DNA from 3 places in the Allobosea sp. OAE506 genome. Region 1 is predicted to be linked to each of the others. Evidence: riboswitches for the same ligand, from Rfam matches in the RefSeq annotation. Region 1 holds a riboswitch; each other region holds the start of a gene.
What was found. A riboswitch is a leader RNA that binds a small molecule or an ion and turns the genes downstream of it on or off. The one in region 1 is predicted to bind thiamine pyrophosphate.
Positions count from the first base shown of each region.

Region 2: another riboswitch for thiamine pyrophosphate. It lies ahead of thiO (glycine oxidase ThiO); the one in region 1 lies ahead of ABIE41_RS07490 (LuxE/PaaK family acyltransferase).
Region 3: another riboswitch for thiamine pyrophosphate. It lies ahead of thiC (phosphomethylpyrimidine synthase ThiC); the one in region 1 lies ahead of ABIE41_RS07490 (LuxE/PaaK family acyltransferase).

Region 1 is NZ_JBEPOB010000001.1:1,533,969-1,541,675, forward strand. Features, by position in the region: gene ABIE41_RS07480 (DUF2161 domain-containing phosphodiesterase) at 225-905, shown strand; gene ABIE41_RS07485 (hypothetical protein) at 948-1,223, opposite strand; TPP riboswitch at 1,347-1,472, shown strand; gene ABIE41_RS07490 (LuxE/PaaK family acyltransferase) at 1,579-2,658, shown strand; gene ABIE41_RS07495 (acyl-CoA reductase) at 2,663-4,114, shown strand; gene ABIE41_RS07500 (ABC transporter ATP-binding protein) at 4,104-4,865, shown strand; gene ABIE41_RS07505 (ABC transporter permease) at 4,862-5,611, shown strand; gene ABIE41_RS07510 (ABC transporter substrate-binding protein) at 5,762-6,733, shown strand; gene ABIE41_RS07515 (SDR family oxidoreductase) at 6,744-7,511, shown strand; gene ABIE41_RS07520 (xanthine dehydrogenase family protein molybdopterin-binding subunit) at 7,508-7,707, opposite strand, start outside.
Region 2 is NZ_JBEPOB010000001.1:4,147,215-4,154,921, reverse strand. Features, by position in the region: gene ABIE41_RS20215 (GntR family transcriptional regulator) at 1-22, shown strand, start outside; tRNA gene ABIE41_RS20210 (tRNA-Ser) at 194-284, opposite strand; tRNA gene ABIE41_RS20205 (tRNA-Phe) at 497-572, shown strand; gene ABIE41_RS20200 (mandelate racemase/muconate lactonizing enzyme family protein) at 791-1,909, shown strand; TPP riboswitch at 2,120-2,219, shown strand; gene thiO (glycine oxidase ThiO) at 2,310-3,305, shown strand; gene thiS (sulfur carrier protein ThiS) at 3,289-3,486, shown strand; gene ABIE41_RS20185 (thiazole synthase) at 3,500-4,273, shown strand; gene ABIE41_RS20180 (thiamine phosphate synthase) at 4,270-4,890, shown strand; gene ABIE41_RS20175 (Rdx family protein) at 5,018-5,332, opposite strand; gene ABIE41_RS20170 (DUF3616 domain-containing protein) at 5,416-6,471, opposite strand; gene ABIE41_RS20165 (carboxypeptidase M32) at 6,563-7,707, opposite strand, start outside.
Region 3 is NZ_JBEPOB010000001.1:566,720-574,426, reverse strand. Features, by position in the region: gene ABIE41_RS02795 (ABC transporter permease) at 1-739, shown strand, start outside; gene ABIE41_RS02790 (dipeptide ABC transporter ATP-binding protein) at 736-2,448, shown strand; gene ABIE41_RS02785 (polysaccharide deacetylase family protein) at 2,556-3,455, shown strand; gene ABIE41_RS02780 (OmpA family protein) at 3,572-5,479, shown strand; gene ABIE41_RS02775 (hypothetical protein) at 5,619-5,816, shown strand; TPP riboswitch at 5,854-5,958, shown strand; gene thiC (phosphomethylpyrimidine synthase ThiC) at 6,036-7,707, shown strand, end outside.

The sequences.
Region 1 (7,707 bases):
GGCCGGCGAACGCCAGCAATCACGAAGACGAGAAAAGCCGGGCTAAACCCCGGAAAAACGAACGTCTGTGAACGCCAGCGCGAATCAGTTACACGGACTCCCTGTCCGCCACTTCCTGGCCGCCGAAGGATTTTCCAGGATATCTCAGGCGAGTCGCTGCCTTGGTGGGCAGCGCGCTGCCACCGCTGCGGCTGGGCTGCATGACGGTTGTTTGAGGAGCCTTCGTGGAAACGTCGCTCTACCTGCCGGTCAAGAGTTTCCTCGAGGGGCTGGGCTACACCGTCAAGGGCGAGGTCGGGCCTTGCGATCTGGTCGGGGTGCGGGCGGGTGACCCGACCGTCGTGGTGATCGGCGAGCTGAAGCTGACCTTCAACCTCGAACTGATCCTGCAGGGCGTCGATCGCCTGAGCATCGGTGACGAGGTCTGGCTGGCAGCGCGGCTGTCGGCCCGGGGCAAGGGGCGCGAGAGCGATCCGCGCTACCGCAATCTCTGTCGCCGTCTCGGTCTCGGGCTGCTTGGGGTTGCTGCATCCGGCCATGTCGACGTGCTCGTATCCCCTGTTGCGCCAACACCGCGCAAGGATCCGAAGCGGCGCTCCCGCCTGGTCGAAGAACACCGGCGCCGTGAGGGAGATCCCGTCATCGGTGGGGGCACGCGCCGACCGGTGATGACGGCTTATCGCCAGCAGGCGCTGGCCTGCGCGGCGGCGATGATGGAGGGGCGGCAACGGCCGCGCGATCTCAAGCCGAGCTGCCCGGACGCGCAGAAGATCCTGCACCGGAACGTCTATGGCTGGTTCGAGAAAACGGGCCGTGGCGTCTATGCGCTGACCGAGGCGGGGCGCGCTGCGCTCTTGGCGTGGCGGCCGGAACATCAGCCCCTGGTCACCCCCGCAGCCGAATGACGGGGTAAGCCGGGAGCCTAATTCGCTCCCGGCCCAGCTCCGTCAGACCTTCGGGGGCAGCCCGGCGCGGTCGAAGACAGGGATAGAGTCGGCCGGCCCTTCCGGGCGCTGGCCGGTCGGGATGTCTTCCGCCGCATGGCGGACCGCCTCGTCGGTTTCGTCGAGGCCATCGATCGTCTCGTTGGCGCCGCTGCCTTCGTCATGGACGTTGGTGCGCAGGCTGACCTGGTGGGTGGCCGCAGCGCTGCCGGCTTCGGCCAGGCGCTCGCCCTCGTCGGGGATCTCGAGCGCGGGGGTTTCGCGTGCCGTGTCCATCATCCGTCTCCTCATGTCGTTATGCCGAGGTAACGCCCGCCGATGGGCGATTGTTTCGGCCTCCGGACCGGCTGATGTGCCCGTGCCGCTTCCTTGACAGCCGGGCGGGCGCGCCATCATGGTGGCCGCTGTTCCAAGGGGTGCCTCGCTAGGAGGCTGAGATTCCGCCGGTCGGGCTTTTGTCCGACAGCGCGGTGACCCTCCGAACCTGATCCGGGTCATGCCGGCGTAGGGATGCGGGACATCGGGCGGCATTCCTGCGCCCCTTTTCCAGGCTCACGCCGTCATTTCGGATCGTCAGGCTCCAGGGCCCGGCATGTCGCCGGGTGACGGGCCTTGCGGAAAGGCGCGAGCGGACGTGACGCAGAGCGAGATCATCGAGGCCCTGCTGGCCTTCATCGAGCAGGACGACGCGTCGGAAGCGGCGTTCGAGCGCATGGCGCTGGCCGTCTTCGCTTATCAGTTCGCCCATAACGCGCCCTATCGGCGCTTCGCGATCCAGCGCGGGCGCACGACGCTCACCGTCCGCAGCTGGCGCGACATCCCGGCCGTGCCGATCAGCGCCTTCAAGACCCTGACGCTGAGCTGCACCCCGCCGGAAGCGGCCGAGCGCATCTTCATGACCAGCGGCACGACGCAGGGCGGTGTGCGGGGCAAGAGCCACCACCCGACGATGGCGGTCTGGAGCCGCTCCATGCTGGTGAATTTCCGCCGTCGCTTCATGCAGGGTCGCGAGCGGATCGCTATGGGTATCCTCTTCCCCGACGAGGTGGTGATGCCGAACTCCTCGCTGGCGCATTACCTCGCCCTGGCGAAGCGGGACTGCGGAACGCCCGACAGCGAAGGGTTCATCGGCGCAAGCGGGCTCGATCTCGCCAGGCTGATCGCGGCGCTGGAGCGGGCGGAGGCCTCGGGCGAGCCCTATGCGCTGCTCGGCGCGAGCTTCAGCTTCGTGCATCTGCTCGATGCGCTGGCGGCGCAGGGGCGGCGTTTCGCGCTGCCTGCCGGTAGCCGCATCCTCGACACGGGCGGCTTCAAGGGCCAGTCGCGCGAGATGACGCCGGACGCTTTCTATGACGCGCTGTCGGCGGCGCTCGGCGTGCCGCGCACCGCCTGCATCAACATGTACGGCATGACCGAGCTCAGCACGCAGTTCTACGACGACGGCAACGCGGTCTGCCCGCCGGTGAAGTCCGGCCCGCACTGGATCCGCAGCCGCGTGGTCGATCCGGTCAGCGGACGCGACCTGCCGGAGGGGGCGACCGGCGTGCTGGTCCATCACGACCTCGCCCATTTCAACTGTGCCTCCGCGATCCTGACCGAGGATGCCGGCGTGATGGTCGAGGGCGGCTTCCGGTTGCTCGGCCGCGTCGACGGCGCCGATTCCAAGGGCTGTTCGGTGGCGGTCGAGGAATTCCTGCGGGCGGCGCGGGGCTGAGGCGGTGATCGAGACCGCGGGGCATCTGCCGGGATTGCCGGCCGGCGAGGTCGCCTGGCGGACGCTGGATTTCAGCGCCTGGGGCGAGCACGTGCAGGTGCGGGTTCCGGAGCTGACCACGGCGCAGGCCACAACGCTCGCCGGCCATGTCCGCGAGCAGGCGCGGACCTATCTCCGGACGCTGCCGGTCTCGCAGATCGTCGCGACGCTGGACGCCGCCATCGCCAGGCTGCTCGACCGGGCCGATCCCTGGCGGCGGCGGGCGGAAGCCGTGCTGCCAATCGTCACCGGCTATGACCGCGAGAGCGTTCGCCTCGGCCTCTCCGGTTATCTCCGCAGCTTCCGCGCGCCGCAACTGCAGCGCTTCCTTGCCGAGGATTTCGCCAACCCGGCCATGCTCGACGGCTTCCAGCCGGCGATGAAGGGCGGGTTCACGCGCGCCCAGGGCCCGCAGCTCCTGCTCCATATCTGGGCGGGGAACGTGCCGGGGCTGTCGCTCTGGAGCCTGATCTCGGGGCTGCTGGTCAAGGCCGGCACGGTCGGCAAGGTCGCGAGTGCCGAGCCGCTGCTGGCCGGCTGGTTTGCGCAGATCCTCGCCGAGATCGATCCGAAGCTCGGCCAATGCCTGGCGGTGGTCTGGTGGAAGGGCGGCGACGAGGAGGCGGAGCGTGCCTGGCTGTGCGAGGCTGACACGGTCATCGCCTATGGCGGCAATGACGCGCTGGCGGCGATCCGCGAACGGGTGCCGGTGACGGCGCGCTTCCTCCCGCATGGGCACAGGATCGGCTTCGGGCTGATTGGTGCCGAGGCGCTCGACACGCGCCGGGCCGGGCCGCTGGCGCGGCTCGTCGCGCAGGACGTGGCGCGCTGGGAGCAGCAGGGCTGCTACTCGCCGCAGATGCTGTTCGTCGCGCGGGGCGCGGCGGTCTCGCCGCGCGAATTCGCCGAGCGCGTCTCGCAGGAACTCGGCGCGCTTAGCCCGCGCCATCCGCGCCGCGCGCTCTCGGTGGCGGAGGCGGCCGGCGTTGCCGACTGGCGCAGCCGCGAGGAGATGCGCGGCTTCGACGAGGACGGGACCGTGGTGCTGGGCGAGGCCGGCGATGGCTGGAGCGTGGTCTTCAGCGACGCCGCCCAGCCACTCGCGCCGAGCGCGCTCAACCGCACGCTCAAGATCGTCGCCGTCGATAGCCTCGATGCGGTGCCGCCGCTGGTCGCGCCCGCCCGCGCCTATCTGCAGACTGCGGCGGTCGCGGCCTCGCCGCGCGAACTGTTCCGCATCGCGACGCTCCTCGGCGAGGCGGGCGTCACCCGCATCTGCGGCTTCGGGGCGATGGCGGCCCCCGAGGCCGGCTGGCACAATGACGGGCGCTTCAACCTGCTCGACCTCGTCAGGCTGACCGAGATCGAGCAATCGGCCGAACGCGCCGCCGACGGCTTCGCCGACTATGTCGACTGAAGCGAACCCGGACGCCTTCGTCGCCCTCGCGGCGGCCGATTTCGGCTATGGCGACGAGGCCATCGTCGACGGCGTCGACTGGGCGATCCCGCGCGGGGCGTTCCATTGCCTGGTCGGGCGCAGCGGCAGCGGCAAGACGACCCTGCTCAAGCTGGCGGCTGGGTTGCTGGCGCCGCGGCGGGGCCTGGTGCGGATCGACGGCGTGGCGCTCGACGGGCCGGGGCCGCGGATCGGCTTCGTCTTTCAGCAGCCGACGCTGCTCGACTGGCTCAGCGTGCTCGACAACGTCCTGCTGCCGCTCTCGCTGAAGCGCAGCGTGGGCGAGGCGGATCGCGAGACAGCGCGCGCTTTGCTCGACCGAGTGGGCCTGTCGGCGTTCGCGGCGCGGCATCCCGCCCAGCTCTCGGGCGGGCAGCAGAGCCGGGTCGCGGTGGCGCGGGCGCTGATCACGCAGCCGGCCCTGCTGCTGCTGGACGAGCCCTTTGCGGCGCTCGACGCGCTGACGCGCGAGGAGCTCCAGGACGATCTGCTGGCGCTGTGTGCGCTGCAGGCGACCACGGTACTCTTCGTCACCCATGACATCGGCGAGGCGGTCTATCTCGCCGACCGGGTCGCGATCATGGCCGGCGGGCGGCTGCACCACGACCTCGACATCGACCTGCCGCGGCCGCGCTCGCGCGAGCTGCGCTATGGCCAGGCCTTCAACGCGCTCTGCCGCGAGCTGCGCAAGGCGATGGATGCCGCGCCATGAGGGAACGGCTGGCCTCGGCGCTTCTGCTCGTTGCCCTGCTCGCCGGCTGGGAGGCGTGGTGCCGTCTCGGCCGGGTTCCGGCCCTGATCGTGCCGGCGCCGTCTTCCGTCTTCGCCACGCTGTGGAGCGAGATCGCCAGCGGGCGCCTGCTGCCGCATCTCGCGGTGACCGCGACCGAAATGACGCTCGGGCTGGCGCTGGGCTGCGCGGTCGGGCTGGCGACAGGAATCCTGCTGGCGGAGGCCCCCGTGCTGCGCCGGCTGCTCCATCCTTACATCGTCGCCAGCCAGGTCGTGCCGAAGCTCGCACTCGGCCCGCTCTTCATCGTCTGGTTCGGCTTCGGCCTGACGCCGACCATCGTGATCACGGCGCTGATCTGCTTTTTCCCGCTGATGGAAAACACGCTGACCGGCCTGTCGCAGGTCGATTCCGGACGGCGCGAGCTGTTCCGGATGCTGGGCGCCAGCCGCCTGCAGACGCTGCTGCGGCTGAAGCTGCCGGGTGCGCTTCCGGTGATCCTCGCGGGGTTCCGGGTCGCGGTCGTGCTGGCGCTGGTCGGCGCCGTCGTCGGCGAGTTCATCGGCGGCCGGGCCGGGCTCGGCGCCTCGATCATCGCCGCGCAGAGCGTGATGGATTCGAGCCTGATGTTCGCGCTCTTCATCGTGATCACGCTGCTCGGCATGGCCTTCTACCAGGCGGCGCTCCTCATCGAGCGGCTGCTGCTGCGCCACCATTTGAAAGGGTAAGTCATGATTGCCAAGGGTCGGTTCGCCCTCTCGCATGTCCTCCGGAAGGGGCTCGTCATCCTGGCCGGAGCGAAGCGGAGGGCCGGGATCCATCAGAGGGTGATGTCGGTGCCCTCCGATGGATCCCGGGACGCCCTGCGGGCGCCCAGGATGACGGCGCGGGTGGTGGCCGGCGTCGCGGCAAGCCTGTTTGCGATGTCGGCCCCCCACGCCCAGCCGCTCGACAAGGTCACGGTCGCGGGCTGGAGCCAGCCGATCAGCGAGATCACCAATCTGCTGGCCGAGCCGGACAAGGGCTTCTTCCGCGCGAAGGGGATCGATCTCGGCTATGTGCCCGGAACCGGCGGCGGCTCGGCGATCCAGAACATGCTGACCGGCCAGGCCGACATCGCCTTCACCGATCCGGCGGCGCTCTATCTCGCGCTCGACAAGGGCGAGAAACTGGTCGCCATCTACAACATCTATCCGCAGAACGTCTTCAACGTGGTCGCGCCCATGACCAAGGGTATCCGTACGGCGGCCGACCTGAAGGGCAAGCGCATCGGCGTCTATTCGCTCTCCAGCGGCACGCGCCAGAACCTGCAGGTGCTGCTGCACCAGGTCGGGCTGACCGAGAAGGACGTCACGGTCGAGGTTACCGGCCTGCTCAACTTTGCGCCGCTGATCCAGGGGCAGGTCGACGCCACGGCCGCGACCGACACCGGGCTTCTGGTCGCGAAGATGAAGGGGCTGCCGGAGGTCGACGTCATCGAAGTGAGGGACCATCTCAACCTGCCGAGCGACATCTTCGTGGTGATGCAGGCGACCTATGAGGCGAAGAAGCCGCTGCTGAAGCGCTTCCTCGCCGCCTATCGCGACAGCGCCGCCTGGATGATCGCGAGCCCCGAGGAGGCAGCGAAGCTCGCGGTGACGCGTGCGATCAACGGCCGCGACGAGGCGCTCAATCTCGAGATCATCAAGCTGCGCAACATCTCGACGGTGTCGCCGACGACGCAGGCGAAGGGCCTCGGCCATTTCGATCCGGAGCTGCTGCAGAAGGGCGCCGACACCTTCCACCGGCTCGGGCTGATCGGAAAGCCGATCGACATGGGCGCGGTGGTGAAGACGGATCTGATTCCGTGAGGCGCACGCCATGACATTCCGCGACAAGGTGATCCTGGTCACCGGGGCAAGCCGGGGCATTGGCGCGGCCATCGCCAGGGCCTTCGCCGCCGAGGGCGGGCTCGTCTTCGTCAACTATCGCAGCAGCGATGCTGCCGCCGAGGCCGTGGTCGAGGCCTGCCGGGCGGCGGGCGGGCAGGCGGTGGCGATCGCCGCCGACGTCACCGATCCGGAGGCGGTCGCGGGGATGCTGGCGCGGATCGCGGAGGAGGCGGGCCGGCTCGATGCCGTCGTCAACAACGCGTTTGCGCCCTACGTCTTCGACCCCGACCATCGCGCGCGCTTCTGGGAGACGCCCTGGTCGGCCTATCAGACGCAGGTCGATGGCGCGCTGAGGGCGACCTACAATGTCTGCCAGGCGGCCCTGCCGCTGATGCGCCGGCGCGGGCGCGGCGCCATCGTCAACATGGCGACCGACCTCGTGGCGCGGCCGAGCCTCGCCTATCACGACTACACCACCGCCAAGGCGGCGCTGATGGGCTTCAGCCGCAATCTCGCGACCGAACTAGGTCCGCTCGGCATTCGGGTCAACTGCGTCGCGCCGGGGCTGGTCTGGCCGACCGATGCGAGCGCGCGGACGCCCGAGGCGGTGAAGGACTTGCTGATCGCGCAGACGCCGCTGGGGCGGATCGCGACGCCCGAGGACGTGACCGGGCCGGTGCTGTTCCTCGCCTCGGAGGCGAGCGGCTTCGTCACCGGCCAGACGCTCCATGTCGATGGCGGGCTGGTGATGGCCTAAGGCTTCGCCGCCCGGGCATCCCGGATGGCGCGCCAGACCCTCGCCGGCGTGGCGGGCATGTCGAGATGCGTCACGCCGAGCGGGCGCAGCGCGTCGAGGATGGCGTTGATCACCGTCTGCGGCGCGCCGATGCAGCCGGCCTGGCCGGCGCCCTTGACGCCGAGCGGGTTGGCGCGCGTCGGCACCTCGACCATCT
Region 2 (7,707 bases), 2.6 Mb from region 1:
TCTCGACGATCCAGCGTTTTGAAGCGAAGCACCCTCCGGTCCTCGCGTCGCAGATGGACCGGAAGACCGCCTCGACAGACAGGCTCGGTCGAATCGATGCAGACGAGAAACGCCCCCGTGCTGTGATGGGCGACTGTGACAGAATCGTCCTCGGGAGAGACGAGCCGCGTCCGCAATATCAAGGGCTTAGGAGTGGCGGAGACGGAGGGATTCGAACCCTCGATACCCTTGTGGGGTATGCTCATTTAGCAAACGAGTGCCTTCAGCCTCTCGGCCACGTCTCCGTTGGATGCTCTATGCCCGATGGCCGGGCGCTTTGACAAGCCGTCGCAGCGCGCTTTCGCGCAGCTTTTGCGGCGGGGAGGCGGTGGCAGGCCGGGGCGCCGGGCCGCGGCAACCGGATCGTGACCGGAAAGCCGACGAAGCGACTGGACAGCCCCGCCGGCACTGGCTATACCGCGCCCACCAACAGGGACGCGGCTTTCGCATCCCCGGCGCCCAGATAGCTCAGTTGGTAGAGCATGCGACTGAAAATCGCAGTGTCGCTGGTTCGATTCCAGCTCTGGGCACCATTCTCTTCCTGATTATCGATGGTCTCCGCACACCGGTCCCGGGTCCGCATCGCCGTGACGGGCCTCGCCTGATCCGGCGCCCGGCGACCCGCCCCTCTTCACTTGCATGTCGGGCGCGCCGCTTCCGGCGTTGAAGCGCGTCTCCGGCTGTGGTCGTCTCCTGACCAACAAGCCGCCGCGGCCCGCACGGTCGCGAGCGGAGGCCTGGGAGGACAGCCATGCGCATCGCCAGAATCGAACCCTTCATCCTGCATATCCCCGTCACCGGCGGGTCGATCGCCGATTCGACGCATCGGATCAGCCATTGGGGCGTGGTCGGCACCAAGATCGTCACGGAGGAGGGGCTGGAGGGCTATGGCTTCACCGGCACCCATGCCGATCTGCCCTCCGACCGGCTGATCACCGCCTGCATCCGCGATTGCTATGCCCCGCTGCTGGTTGGCGAGGACGCGTCGGAAACGAACCGGCTCTGGCTCAAGCTCGCCCGCCATCCGGCGCTGCAATGGGTCGGCCGCGCCGGCATCACCCAGCTCGCGCTCGCCGCGGTGGATGTCGCGCTCTGGGATCTCAAGGCGAAAAAGGCCGGCGTGCCGCTCTGGCACCTGCTCGGTGGCGCCAGCAAGCCGCAGCTCGAAGCCTATAACACCGATATCGGCTGGCTCTCGATCCCGAAGGACCAACTGATCGAGGGGTGCCGCCAGGCGGTCGAACGCGACGGCTTCCACCGCATCAAGGTCAAGGTCGGCCATGCCGATCCCGGCATCGACATCGGCCGGCTCGAGGCGGTGCGCCACGCCGTCGGGCCCCATGTCGCGCTCGCCATCGACGGCAACGGCAAATGGGACCTGCCGACCTGCAAGCGCTTCTGCGCCCGCGCCGAACCGCTCGACATCTTCTGGTTTGAGGAGCCGCTCTGGTATGACGATGTCGGCTCGCATGCGGCGCTCGCCCGCTCGACATCGATCCCCGTGGCGCTCGGCGAGCAGCTCTATTCGCTCGACGCCTTCCGCGCCTTCATCGCGGCGGACGCGATCCATTACGTCCAGCCCGATGTGACGCGGCTCGGCGGCATCACCGAATACATCCAGGTCGCCGATCTCGCTTTGGCGAGCCGTCTGCCGGTTGCGCCCCACGCCGGCGAGATGAGCCAGGTCCATGTCCATCTCGCCTATTGGCACCAGGCGACGCCGGTCCTCGAATACATCCCCTGGATCAAGGACGCCTTCGAGGAGCCCGCGAACGTCGTCGATGGCTGCTTCCTCAAACCCCAGCGGCCGGGCGCCGGCACGACGCCCACGAGCGACGCCTTCGCCCGCTTCGCCAAGCCGCTGGGCTGACCCGGACGGCACCGAACGCGAAGGCAGGCAATCAAAACGCACCGGTCATCCCGGGCGACCGCAGGGAGATCCGGGACCCATTCCGGAACCCCACCGAGCGAGGCTCAGGCATGGATTCCGGGTCTGCGCTTCGCTCCGCCCGGGATGACCTCGTTCAGGAGCACATGGCCGTCCTGCCTTGCTCATGCCGCCATGGCAAACTAGATTGACGGTGATCCGTTGGGGTGCCGCAAGGCTGAGAGGCGCAAGACGCCAACCCATCGAACCTGATCCGGATAATGCCGGCGAAGGGAACGGTCGTCGCAGCGTCGCTTCACCCGTCCTGCCACGTCCGCAGCCTTCACGGCCGCGAGGGTAGGGCATGCCAAACGCATCCATCCAGTCCCGGTCCAACCCACCGTTGCGGGTCGGCATCGTCGGCGCCGGCGTTGTCGGGCTTGCCTGCGCGGTCGAACTGCTTGGCCGTGGCGCCGAGGTCGAGATTTTCGAGCGGGGCGAAACGGCCGGGGCCAAGGCCTGCTCCTGGTGGGCCGGCGGCATGCTGGCGCCCTGGTGCGAGGGCGAGAGCGCCGAGGAGCCGGTCGTGCGGCTCGGCCAGGAGGCCGCCGCCTGGTGGGAGCGCCATGTCGAGGGCGTCGTCCGCAAGGGCACGCTCGTGGTCGCCCCCAGCCGCGACCGTGCCGAACTGCGCCGCTTCGCCAGCCGCACCTCCCATCTGGTCGAGATCGATGCCGAGGCTATCGCCGCGCTCGAGCCCGATCTCGCCGGGCGCTTCGGCAAGGCGCTGTTCTTCGAAAGCGAGGGCCATCTCGATCCGCGCCTCGCGCTGGCGGGGCTGGCGGCGAAGGTGATCGCGCTGGGCGGGCGCATCCATTACGGCCGCGAAGTCGCGCCCGAGGACGTCGCTGCTGACGCCGTGCTGGACTGTCGCGGGCTCGCCGCCCGCGAGGCGCTGCCCGATCTGCGCGGCGTCAAGGGCGAGATGCTGCTGCTGCGCACCCGCGAAGTCACCCTGTCGCGCCCGGTTCGGCTGCTGCATCCGCGCATCCCGCTCTATGTCGTGCCGCGGGCCGACGGCATCTTCATGGTCGGCGCGACGATGATCGAGGGCGGCGACCGCAGCGCCGTCACCGCGCGTTCGATGCTGGAACTGCTCGGCGGCGCCTATGCGCTGCATCCGGCCTTCGGCGAGGCGCAGATCGTCGAGATCGGCGTCGATGCGCGCCCGGCCTTTCCCGACAACCTGCCGCGCTTGACGCGTCGCGGCCGGGTCATCCATGTCAACGGCTTCTATCGGCACGGTTTTCTCCTGAGCCCCGCCATGGCGCGGCTGGCGGCGGAGGCCCTGCTCGATCCCGCCAGCATCCCGGAGAGGCTTCATGACGTTGCTGCTTAACGGCGAGCCGCGCGAGGTCGAAGCCACCACGCTCGAGCAGGCGCTGGCCGAACTCGGCTATGCCGGCAAGGTCGTGGCCACCGCGGTGAACGGCGACTTCGTCCCGGCCCGCAAGCGCGAGACCGTCACGCTGACGGAGGGCGACCGCATCGAGGTCGTCGCCCCGATGCAGGGCGGCTGAGAGGATCACCGACATGGCGAACTTCTATGGTTTCGAGCCGAAGAGCCGGCTCTTCCTCGGCACCGCGCAATATCCGTCCCCCGCCATCCTGGCGGATGCGGTGAAGGCGTCGGGCGTCGAGATCGTCACCGTCTCGCTGCGGCGCGAGGCGGGAGAGGGCGGGGCAGGGCAGGCGTTCTGGTCGCTGATCCGCGATCTCGGCGTGCGCGTGCTGCCCAACACGGCTGGCTGCCACGGCGTCAAGGAGGCGGTGACGACGGCGCAGATGGCGCGCGAGGTCTTCGGCACGAACTGGATCAAGCTCGAGGTCATCGGCGAGGACGACACGCTCCAGCCCGATGTCGTCGGGCTGATCGAGGCGGCGCGCATCCTCACGAACGATGGCTTCGAGGTCTTCCCCTACACCACCGAGGATCTCGTCGTCGGCGGCCGCCTGCTCGATGCCGGCTGCGAGGTGCTGATGCCCTGGGGCGCGCCCATCGGCTCCGGCCGCGGCCTGAACAACATCTACGGCCTGCGCAGCATGCGCGCGCATTTCCCCGACATCCCACTGGTGGTCGATGCCGGCATCGGGCTGCCCTCCCACGCCGCCCAGGCGATGGAACTTGGTTACGACGCGATCCTGCTCAATACGGCTGTGGCCAAGGCAGGCGACCCCGTCAGGATGGCGCAGGCCTTCGCACAGGCGATCGAGGCCGGCCGCACTGCGTTCGACGCGCAGCCGATCGAGGCGCGCGACATGGCCGCGCCCTCGACCCCGGTCATGGGCAAGGCCTTCCTCTCATGAAAGCATCCGCTGTGAAGCTCGACCCGTTCTACCCGATCTTCGACAGCGCCGACTGGCTCGCCCGCATGCTGCCGCTCGGCGTGAAGCTGGTGCAGCTGCGCGTCAAAGACCGGGGCGAGGCCGAGACCGGCCGCGAGATCGCTCGCGCGAAGACGCTGTGTGCGCAGGCCGATTGCGTGCTGGTCGTGAACGACTACTGGCGGATGGCCATCGAGGAGGGCTGCGACTTCGTCCATCTCGGCCAGGAGGATCTCGACGGTGCCGATCTCGCCGCGATCCGCAGGGCCGGGATGCGGCTCGGCATCAGCAGCCATGACGAGGCCGAACTGGAGCGCGCGCTTGGCACGCAGCCGGACTATGTCGCGCTCGGCCCGGTCTATCCGACCATCCTGAAGGCGATGAAATGGGCGCCGCAGGGGCTGGACCGCGTCACCGACTGGAAGCGCCGCATTGGCGACATCCCGCTCGTCGGCATCGGCGGTGTCTCGCTGGAGCGCGCGCCGGGCGTGTTCGAAGCGGGCGCCGACATCGTCTCGGCGGTCACCGACATCACGCTGAACGCCGCTCCAGAAGCGCGGCTGAAGGCCTGGATCGCGGCGACGCGCTCGGCCACGTAACGGCTGGTCGTCAGGCTCGGAACCACACCCGTCATCCGCGGGGCTCCGCTTCGCTGCGGCCGGGATGACGCTGTGGTTCCACGCGTTTTCGGGATGGTCGGGTCAAGCCCGAACATGACGCGCGGGCTCAAACGCTCTCCACCGCCGCGTGGCCATCGACATGGCCGAGGCTGCGCTCGGGATCGAGCCGGTCGCGCACGCGCTGCTTCAGCACCTTGGAATCGGGGAAGCCGCCCTCGCTCTTGCGGTCCCAGATCAGCTCGCCCTCGTAATGGATTTGGAAGATGCCGCCGGTGCGCGGGATCAGCGCGACCTCGCCGAGATCCTGCCCGAAGGTCGAGAGCAGCTCCTGGCCGAGCCAGGCGGCGCGCAGCATCCACTGGCACATCGAGCAATAGGTGATGGTGATGCGGGGCAGGGGGCGGGCGGCGGTGTCGGTCATGGGCGTCAGGCTTTCGCAGGATGGGCGTGGCCTTCGAGACCATGCTTAGCCCGCCCGGTGCAAGCCCGTTTCGGCATGGCCGATCAGCGGGGAATGCCGAAGCGCAGTGCCCCGCCGTCGCACAGCCCGTCCGACAGGATCAGCGCCTCATAGGGGCGCCCCGGTTCGTCCGAGAGCACGGCGATCGCCTCCGGCTTGATCTCCTCGTCGCAGCCGCGCAGCGTGACGCCGCCGAGATCGAGGCTCGCCAGCGGCCGGATGGTCTCGTCCGCGCCCGTCCAGTGCAGCACCGCAAAGCCGCGGCCCTCGTTCGCCTTGTCGTCGTCGGGACCGGTCAGGATCAGGATCCCGTCGCTGACGGCCACGAGATCGCGCACCGAGCGTCCCGGCCCGAGCGGAAGCGTGAACAGCTTCGGATCGGCGGGGCCGCCCTCGAACAGGGCCTTCTTGTCGACCGAAAGGACCTTGGCGCCGTCCCTGGTGACAGGCCCTCGGTAGCCCACGAAGAGTCGCTCGCCCTTCACCGCCAGCCCCTCGATGTTCACGCCGTTGCGGCCGGGCGGAATCGTGCCGAGGCACATGCCGTCGCCGACATGCTCCTTGAGGCCGGGAAGGGACCCCATCAAGGTCCAGAGCGCGTTGGTGTCGGCCATCTCCTTGGGCCGCCCGGACGAGTCGAGATCGGCGCGCCCCGTCTTCGGGTCGAGCCCGAAGCGCATGAGACGACGGCTCTCCGGATTGGTCTCGCAGTCGCTGCGTTTGGCGCTGTGCGATCCCGCGACGTAATAGAAGCGCCCGTCGGTCGCCGCCGCTTCCGCGTCGAGCTCCACCTTGCCCGGCCGCAGCACGATCCGCTCGCCCTGGGTACGCAGGGCGCCGCCATCCAGCGTCAGGTAGCGCGCCTCGCCGCCTTCGTCGAAGACCGCGAGGCACAGACGCGGGGCGCCCGCGGGCAGGGACGGACAGGCGATGCCGCTCAGCGACTGCCGCGTCTTCTTCGGCTTGCTGGCGAAGGCGAAACCCTCACCCACTTCGAGCGGGCCGGCACTCGGCCGGATCGCCGGTGGCTCCGCCGCCTGTGTCGAGGGGGCTGGCGCGAGCGCGACGCAGAGCCCGATCAGCACGGTGGCCCCAAGCATCCTTCGCATCGTCATCACCGGCGCCCCTCTGATCGAGCCGTAGCAGAATAGGTATTGAGTTCGGGTCAATGCAACCAATGGTTGCGATAACTCAGCCGCCGTAGCGCCGCTTCAGATGCGCCTTGAACACCGAGGCATCGAGCGGGCGGCCCGTCGCCTGCGTCAGCAGATCGTCTGTCTCCAGCAGGCAGCCCTGGCTGTGGATGTTGGTGCGCAGCCAGGCCAGCAGCGGCGCAAAATCGCCGCGGCCGATGCCGGGCAGGATGTCTGGCTGCGCCTGGCAGGCCGCCGCGAAGATCTGCGCGGCGGTCATGGCGCCCAAAGTATAGGTCGGGAAATAGCCCCAGCCGCCGCTCGGCCAATGGACGTCCTGCAGGCAGCCAAGCCGGTCATGGGGAACGGTGACGCCGAGCAGATCCTTCATGCCCGCGTTCCAGGCAGCGGGCAGCTCGGAGAGCGGCATGGCGTCCGCGATCAGCGCCTTCTCCAGCCGGTAGCGCAGGATGACATGGGCCGGATAGGTCACCTCATCGGCATCGACGCGGATGAAGCCCGGCTGGACCTTGGTGTAGCGCCGCCACAGCGCGTCGGTCTCCCAGGCCGGGCCGGAGCCTCCGAAGGCTTCGCGCATCAGCGGCGCGGCATAGGCGATGAACTCTTCCGAGCGGCAGGCCTGCATCTCGACCAGAAGCGACTGGCTCTCGTGCAGGCTCATGCCACGGGCCTGGCCGACCGGCTGATGGAGATAACCCTGCGGCCGGCCCTGCTCGTAGAGCGCATGCCCGGTCTCGTGCAGCACGCCCATCAGCGCCTTGGCGAAATCCGCCTCGTCATAGCGGGTGGTGATGCGGACGTCGTTGTCGGCGCCGCCGCAGAACGGATGGGTGGAGACGTCGAGCCGCCCGCGCTCGAAATCATAACCCAGCGCCGCCATCATCTTGAGGCCGAGCGCCCGCTGCGACTCGATTGCGAAGGGCCCTTCCGGATCGGCCGTCTGCGGGCGCCGCGCCTGAACCGCCAGCACCTCTTGCGTAAAGCCCGGCAGGAAAGCGGCGAGATCGTCGAACAGCGCGTCGATCTTCGCCGAGCGCCCGCCCGGCTCGTAGTCGTTGAGCAGCGCGTCGTAAGGCGACAGCCCGAGCTTCTCGCCCTTGGCCCGGCCGATCTCGCGCTGGATCGTCAGAACCTCGGCGAGATACGGCAGCAGGCCAGCGAAATCGCTCTCCGCCCGCGCCT
Region 3 (7,707 bases), 970 kb from region 1:
TCTCGCCAATCTCGTGCTGATGGATGCGCGCCGGCCTCCCGGTTTCATCGGCTCGGCCGGCTACACCCATATCCTCGGCACCGATGCGCAGGGGCGCGACCTGTTCTCGGCGATCCTCTATGGCTTGCGCATCTCGCTGCAGATGGGGCTGATCGCCGGTTCGCTCGCCTTCGTGGTCGGCGTGACGCTGGGCGTCGGCGCCGCTTATCTCGGCGGCCGCTGGGAAGCCTTCATCATGCGCGTGGTCGATCTCCAGCTCGCCTTCCCGGCGATCCTGCTGGCGCTCGTCCTCTCGGCCCTGCTTGGCCAGGGCAAGATGCAGCTGATCGCGGCCCTGGCCGCCGCGCAATATGCCTATTTCGCCCGCACGGCCCATGGCGCGGCCTCGGCCGAGCGCGGCAAGGACTATGTCGAGGCGGTGCTCTCGACGCCGCTGCCGGCCTGGCGCGTGGTGCTCAAGCACATCTTCCCGAACTGCCTGCCGCCGCTGATCGTGGTCGCAACCGTGCAGGTGGCGAGCGCCATCGCACTCGAGGCGACGCTCTCCTTCCTCGGCGTCGGGCTGCCCGTGACCGAGCCCTCGCTGGGCATGCTGATCTCCAACGGCTTCCAGTACATGCTCTCGGGCCGTTACTGGATCTCGATCTATCCCGGCATCGCCCTGATCGTGCTGATCGTCGCCATCAACCTCGTCGGCGACCGCATCCGCGACCAGGTCAATCCGAGGCTGAAGCGATGAGCGGCGCCCTGCAGCCTCCCCTGCTCGAGGTCACCGACCTCGCCACCTATTTCCACGCCCGCGCCGGGGTGGTGAAGGCGGTCGACGGCGTCACCTTCAGCCTGAAGCGCGGCGAGGTCATGGGCCTCGTCGGCGAATCCGGCTCGGGCAAGAGCATCACCGGCTTCTCGATCATTGGCCTGCTCGATCCGCAGGGGCGCATCGAGCGCGGCTCGGTGAGGCTGGAGGGGCGCGAGCTCGTCGGCCTGCCGCCGGACGAGCTGCGCGCCATCCGCGGCAAGGCGATCTCGATGGTCTTCCAGGACCCGATGATGACGCTGAACCCGATGCTGACCATCGGTGACCAGATCGGGCTGGCGCTGGAGGCGCATGAATCCGTCTCAGGCGCCGAACGCCGCCGGCGCGGCATCGCCGCGCTTGCCCAGGTCCGCATTCCCGATCCCGAAGCCAAGATCGATTTCTACCCGCACCAGTTCTCCGGCGGCATGCGCCAGCGCGTCGCCATCGCGATCGCGCTGCTGCATCGCCCGCGGCTGATCATCTGCGACGAGCCGACGACCGCGCTCGACGTGTCGATCCAGGCTGAAATCCTGGCCGAGATGAAGGAGCTGGTCGCGGAACTCGGCACCGCCCTGATCTGGATCAGCCACGACCTCGCCACCGTCGCTTCGATTGCCGACCATGTCTGCGTCATGCGCTACGGCAAGATCGTCGAGGCGGGCCCCGTGCTCCAGGTTCTGACCCGGCCCCAGCACCCCTACACGCAGGGCCTGCTCGACTCGCTGCCCTCGCGCGCCAAGCCCGGCACGCTGCTGGCGCGCGGGGCGGGCACCGATGCCGCGCCCCCGCCACGGCTGCCGCGCCAGGCCGAGACCGGTCGCCGCGCCGCCGACCTGCCCTATGTCGTCGCCGAGGCGGTCGCGAAGCGCTTCCAGCGCAAATCCGGCGTGCTGCGGCTGCTCGCCCAGAAGGCCGGCTTCGCCCGTCCGCTGCCGGCGGTGCAGGCGGTGGACCATGTCACGCTCTCGATCGCGCGCGGCGAGGCGCTGGGACTCGTCGGCGAATCCGGCAGCGGCAAGTCGACGCTCGGCCGCATGGTCGCGGGCATCTATGCGCCCGACAGCGGCCACATCCTGCTCGATGGCGAGCCGGTGATGAGCGCGGGCGATCGCCCGCACAAGATCACCACGCGCATCCAGACGATCTTCCAGGACCCCTTCGCCTCGCTGAACCCGCGCATGCGCATCGGCGACAGCATTGCCGAGGGTCCGCTTGCCCATGGCCTGATCTCCCGGGCCGAGGCTGGCACCTATGTGGCGCAATGGCTCGCCGCCGTCGGGCTCGACCCTGCCTTTGCCGCGCGGTACCCGCATCAGTTCTCCGGCGGCCAGCGCCAGCGCGTCGCCATCGCCCGCGCGCTCGCCATGCAGCCCGATGTCGTGGTCTGCGACGAGCCGGTGGCCTCGCTCGACGTCTCGATCCAGGCGCAGATCATCAATCTGCTGCTGCGGCTGCGGCAGGAACTCGGCCTGACGCTGCTCTTCATCTCCCACGACCTCTCGGTCGTCCGCCATCTTTGCGACCGCGTCGCGATCATGCATCGCGGCAAGATCGTCGAGAGCGGCCCGGCCGGCGAGGTCTACGACAACCCGCGCGACGATTACACGAAGCGCCTGCTGGCGGCGGTTCCCGTGCTGCCGGTGGCGTAAACCTCTTCCGTCATTCTCGGGCGAAGCGAAGCGCAGACCCGAGAATCTCCGGCCAGAGATGCTCGGGTCGAGCCCGAGCATGACGTGCCTCGACAAAGGAGACCACCATGTCCGAACCCGAACTCCTCCCCTGGCAGTGGTCCGAAGAAACCTGGCGCGCCAAGGTCGATCGCGTGCGCGCCGGGCGCAACCTGAAGCCGGCAACCTGGAAGAACGGCGCACGCTGCGCGGTCGCGCTGTCCTTCGACGTCGACCATGAGACCAACGAACTGCGCGACGGCGGCAAGTCGGTCGGGCGGCTGTCATGGGGCCAGTACGGCAACCGCGTCGGCATGCCCCGCATCCTCGATCTGATGAAGAAGGAGGACATTCAGGCGACCTTCTTCGTCCCGGCCGTGACCGCCTTGCTCTATCCCGACGAGCAGCGCCGGGTCATCGCCGAGGGCCACGAGATCGGCCTCCATGGCTGGATCCACGAGGTCAACACCGCCGTGCCGCCGGACGCCGAGCGCGAGCTGCACCTGCGCTCCGCCGACACGCTGGAAAAGATCACCGGCGTCCGCCCGGTCGGCATGCGCACCCCCTCCTGGGACTTCTCGGAGGTGACGCTCTCGATCGAGCGCGAGCTCGGCCTGCTCTACGATTCCTCGCTCTTCGCCGATGACGACCCCTACGAGATCGTCGAGAAGGGCGAGCCGACCGGCATGGTCGAACTGCCGGTCGAGTGGATCCGCGACGACGCGGTCTATTTCAACATGAACCGCTTCCAGGCGCTGCGGCCCTATACGGCGCCCGAGGCCGTGTTCGACATCTTCCGCCGCGAATTCGATCGCGCCTATGAGGAGGGCGGGCTCTTCCTTCTGACCATGCACCCGCATGTCATCACCTATCGCTCGCGCATCTGGATCCTCGAGAAGCTGATCTCCCACATCAAGGAGATGCCGGATGTCTGGTTCGCCAGCCATGCCGAGATCGCGGCTTTCGTGAAGGAGCAGGCCGGCATCTGAGGAGGCGCCGCCCCGATTCCTAAGGAACCGGGCCAGATTTCCGCCGTTTTTGGTTCAGGACGGGTTCAGCGCATCCGGCGCGTTCTCGCTCGCAGACGAAAACGGAAACGGATTTCATGACGCGCACCAAAAACTGGCTTCTGGTCGGCACCATCCTCCCCGCCATCGCCCTGTCGCAGGCGGGGGGAATGGTCGCCGCCGCAGCTCCCGACCGCTTCCCCGAACTCGCCCAGGCGCCACCGCTGGCCGACGACCAGCCGGCCCAGCCGCGCCGCGAGCGTGCGCCGGGCGTGCCGCGGGCGCCGGGCGGCCCCGCCGCTCCCGGGGCGGAAGGCCCTGCCGGGCCGCGCGCGCCCGGCGCGCCCCCGGCCATCCAGCGGCCGAGCGCCCCGCAGGCCCCCACCGCCGCCCCGCCGGCCGCGCCCCGTGCCCCGGCTCCGGCAGAGGCCGCGCCGCCGCGTGCCGCGCCCGAGCCGCGCCGTGACCCGCCGATGCCGCGCCCGGCTCCCTCGATCACCGCGCCGCAGCCGGGCCAGCCCGCAGCCCGCCCGGTTCCCGTGCCGCCGGTGGATGGCGAGCCGGCCGTGCGGCCGACGCCGCCGCGTCCGCCCGCCGCTGCCCCCGAGCGCCCGTCTCCCGCGGAGCGCCTGACTCCGGCTGAGCGCCCCGCGCCGCCGGCTGCGGCTCCCGCCGAGCGCCGGGCCCCGGCTGCAACGCCCGGCACCCCGCCGGCGTCACAGCCCGCACCCCAGAACCGCACCGCACCCGCCCCGGCGGCGCCCGCGCCCGGCATCGCGCCCACGGCTCCGCCGCCGGCCGCACCGCAGACCCGGACGGCACCGGTCGCTCCGGGACAGCCTCCGGCCGCCGCGCCCCAGGCCACCCCGCCGGCGGTTGCGCCGCCTGCAGCGGCACCGGCTCCTGCTCCCCAGGCGGCCCCGACCGCTCCGCCGCCGGCCACGCCGCCTTTGCGTGACGGGCAGACGCAGGCCACCCCGCCGGCTACGCCAGGCGTGCCGGGGCAGCCGGCCGATCCGCGGCAGGGTCGCCGCGGCGGCATCGGGCTCGGCGGCGCGGCCGCAATCGGGCTGGGCGCCGGCGTCGTCGGCGGCATCATGGCGACGCAGGGCGCCGACCGGCTGGAGGATGTGCGCGGTCGCCGCGAGGAGCGTCGCGAAGGCGACGTCACCATCATCCGCGAGCCCGGCCGGACCATCATCCGCGACGACGACCGCACGATCATCCGCCGCGACGAGACGCAGCGCTTCCGCGAACTCGGGCTGGAGACCCGGACCGAACGGCGCGGCGACGAGAACCGCACGATCTTCGAGCGGCCCGACGGCACGCGGATCGTCACCATCACCGACGAGGAGGGCCGCCTGATCCGGCGCACGCGGCTCGACCGCGAGGGCAGGGAGGTCGTCATCATCGACAACACCCGCCGCGACCGTCCGCGCGACCGCTTCTCGGACGAGATCGTGGTCCTGGAACGCCCGGCGCTGCGCATCCCGCGCGAGCGTTACATCGTCGATGCCGAGCGGGCCGATGAGAACCTGATCTACGAGACCATCGTCGCGCCGCCGCTCGGGCCGATCCCGCGTCGCTACACGCTCGACGAGGTCCGCTACTCGCCGGATCTGCGGGCCCAGATGCGCAGCGTCGACATCGACAGCATCACCTTCGAGACCGGCTCCTGGGATGTGGCGGCGGGCCAGGCGCAGCGGCTCTCGGTCATCGCCGACTCGATCCGCCGCGCGCTGCAGCGCGCCCCCAACGAGGTCTTCCTCGTCGAGGGGCACACTGACGCCGTCGGCGCGGACATCGACAATCTCTCGTTGTCGGATCGCCGGGCGCAGTCGGTCGCCGAGATCCTGACCAAGGATTTCGGCGTGCCACCGGAGAACCTGACGACGCAGGGCTATGGCGAGCAGTACCTCAAGGTGAACACGCAGGATGCGTCGCGCGAGAACCGTCGCGTCACGCTGCGGCGGATCACGCCGCTGCTGGCGGGGCAGGGCAACTGAGCCCCAGAGCCCCCACGCTTGATACGGAAGGCCGCCGAGAGGCGGCCTTCCTGTTTTGGGACAGCCGCGCATTCGCGCCGTCGCGTTCACGAAGGCTCAACTCCGCGCGCCTATCACCGAAGCAAGGGAGGATCCCCCCATGAGCGACTCCATGGCCATCGCGGCGACCTTTGCCGCGACGCAGGCGACCGCGATGCAGCAGGCGCTTCAGACCATCATGCTGAGCCAGCAGGCTCAGGCTGATCAGAGCGTCGTCGCCCTGCTCCAGCAGAGCGCCGAGCAGATGCAGGCTGTTCTTCCCGCAGGACAGGGCCAGTCCGTCGACATCACCGCCTGAGGCGGTTGCGCATCACCGCCCATCCGCCTAACCTCGATCCCGTTCCGAGGGGTGCCCGCAAGGGCTGAGACGGCTTTCCCAGCCGAACCCATCGAACCTGATCCGGGTCATACCGGCGGAGGGACTGGAACGCGGCGCAAGCCCGCATTGCGACCGCATCACAGCGCTTGAACCGCTTTCGACGCCGGATCTCCTGACCTCAAAGGCGGAGATCCAAAAATGCCTTCCCAACAGACCAGAACCTTCGGCGCGCCGACCGGCGTCACCACCGGGCCGATCACGGGCTCGCGCAAGATCTATGTGCCGGCCCCGCAGGATGCTGCGATCCGCGTGCCCTTCCGCGAAGTGTCGCTGAGCACCGATGCCGAACCGCCGGTGCGCCTCTATGACCCCTCCGGCCCCTATACCGAGACCAATGTGGCGATCGACCTCAATGCCGGCCTGCCGCAGGTGAGGCGCGCCTGGCTCGACGGGCGCGGCTTCGAGACGATTGCGGGGCGCGCCGGGACACCCGCCGACAATGGCCATGCCGCGCCTTCGCAGAGCGTGCCGTCCTGCCCAGCGCAGCGCCCAGTCCTGAGGGCGCAGCCCGGCCGGATGGCGACGCAATACGAGTTCGCGAAGGCGGGCATCGTCACCCCCGAGATGATCTATGTCGCGCATCGCGAGAATCTCGGCCGCGCCGCGATGCTGGAGGGCGCCCGCGAGCGCCACGCCGATGGCGAGAGTTTTGGCGCGAGTGTGCCGGAGTTCGTCACACCCGAGTTCGTCCGCAGCGAGATCGCGCGCGGCCGCGCCATCATCCCCGCCAACATCAACCACCCCGAGTTGGAGCCGATGGCGATCGGCCGCAACTTCCTGGTCAAGATCAACGCCAATATCGGCAATTCGGCGGTGACCTCGGGCGCGGCCGAAGAAGTCGAGAAGCTGGTCTGGGCGATCCGCTGGGGCGCCGACACGGTGATGGACCTCTCCACCGGCCGCAACATCCACGCCATCCGCTCCTGGATACTTAGAAACTCGCCGGTCCCGATCGGTACGGTGCCGATCTACCAGGCGCTGGAGAAGGTCGGCGGCGACCCGGTCAAGCTGGACTGGGAGGTCTTCAAGGACACGCTGATCGAGCAGGCCGAGCAGGGCGTCGATTACTTCACCATCCATGCCGGCGTGCGCCTGGCTTACGTGCCGCTGACAGCCAACCGCGTCACGGGCATCGTCTCGCGCGGCGGCTCGATCATGGCGCGCTGGTGCCTGGCGCATCACAAGGAGAGCTTCCTCTACGAGCGCTTCGACGAGATCTGCGAGATCATGCGCGCCTATGACGTCTCCTTCTCGCTCGGCGACGGGCTGCGGCCGGGCTCGATCGCCGACGCCAATGACCGCGCCCAGTTCGCCGAGCTGGAGACCTTGGGGGAGCTCACCACCATCGCGTGGAAAAAAGGCTGCCAGGTGATGATCGAGGGCCCCGGCCATGTGCCGATGCACAAGATCAGGGAGAATATGGACAAACAGCTGCGCGAATGCGGCGAGGCCCCCTTCTACACGCTGGGGCCGCTGACGACCGACATTGCGCCGGGCTATGACCACATCACCTCCGGCATCGGGGCGGCGATGATCGGCTGGTATGGCTGCGCCATGCTCTGCTACGTCACGCCCAAGGAGCATCTCGGCCTGCCCGACCGAGATGACGTCAAGACCGGCGTCATCACCTACAAGATCGCCGCGCACGCCGCCGACCTCGCCAAGGGCCATCCGGCGGCGCGCCTCCGCGACGATGCACTCTCCCGCGCCCGTTTCGACTTCCGCTGGGAGGACCAGTTCAATCTGGGGCTCGATCCCGATACGGCGCGCGCCTATCACGACGAGACCCTGCCGAAAGACGCCCACAAGG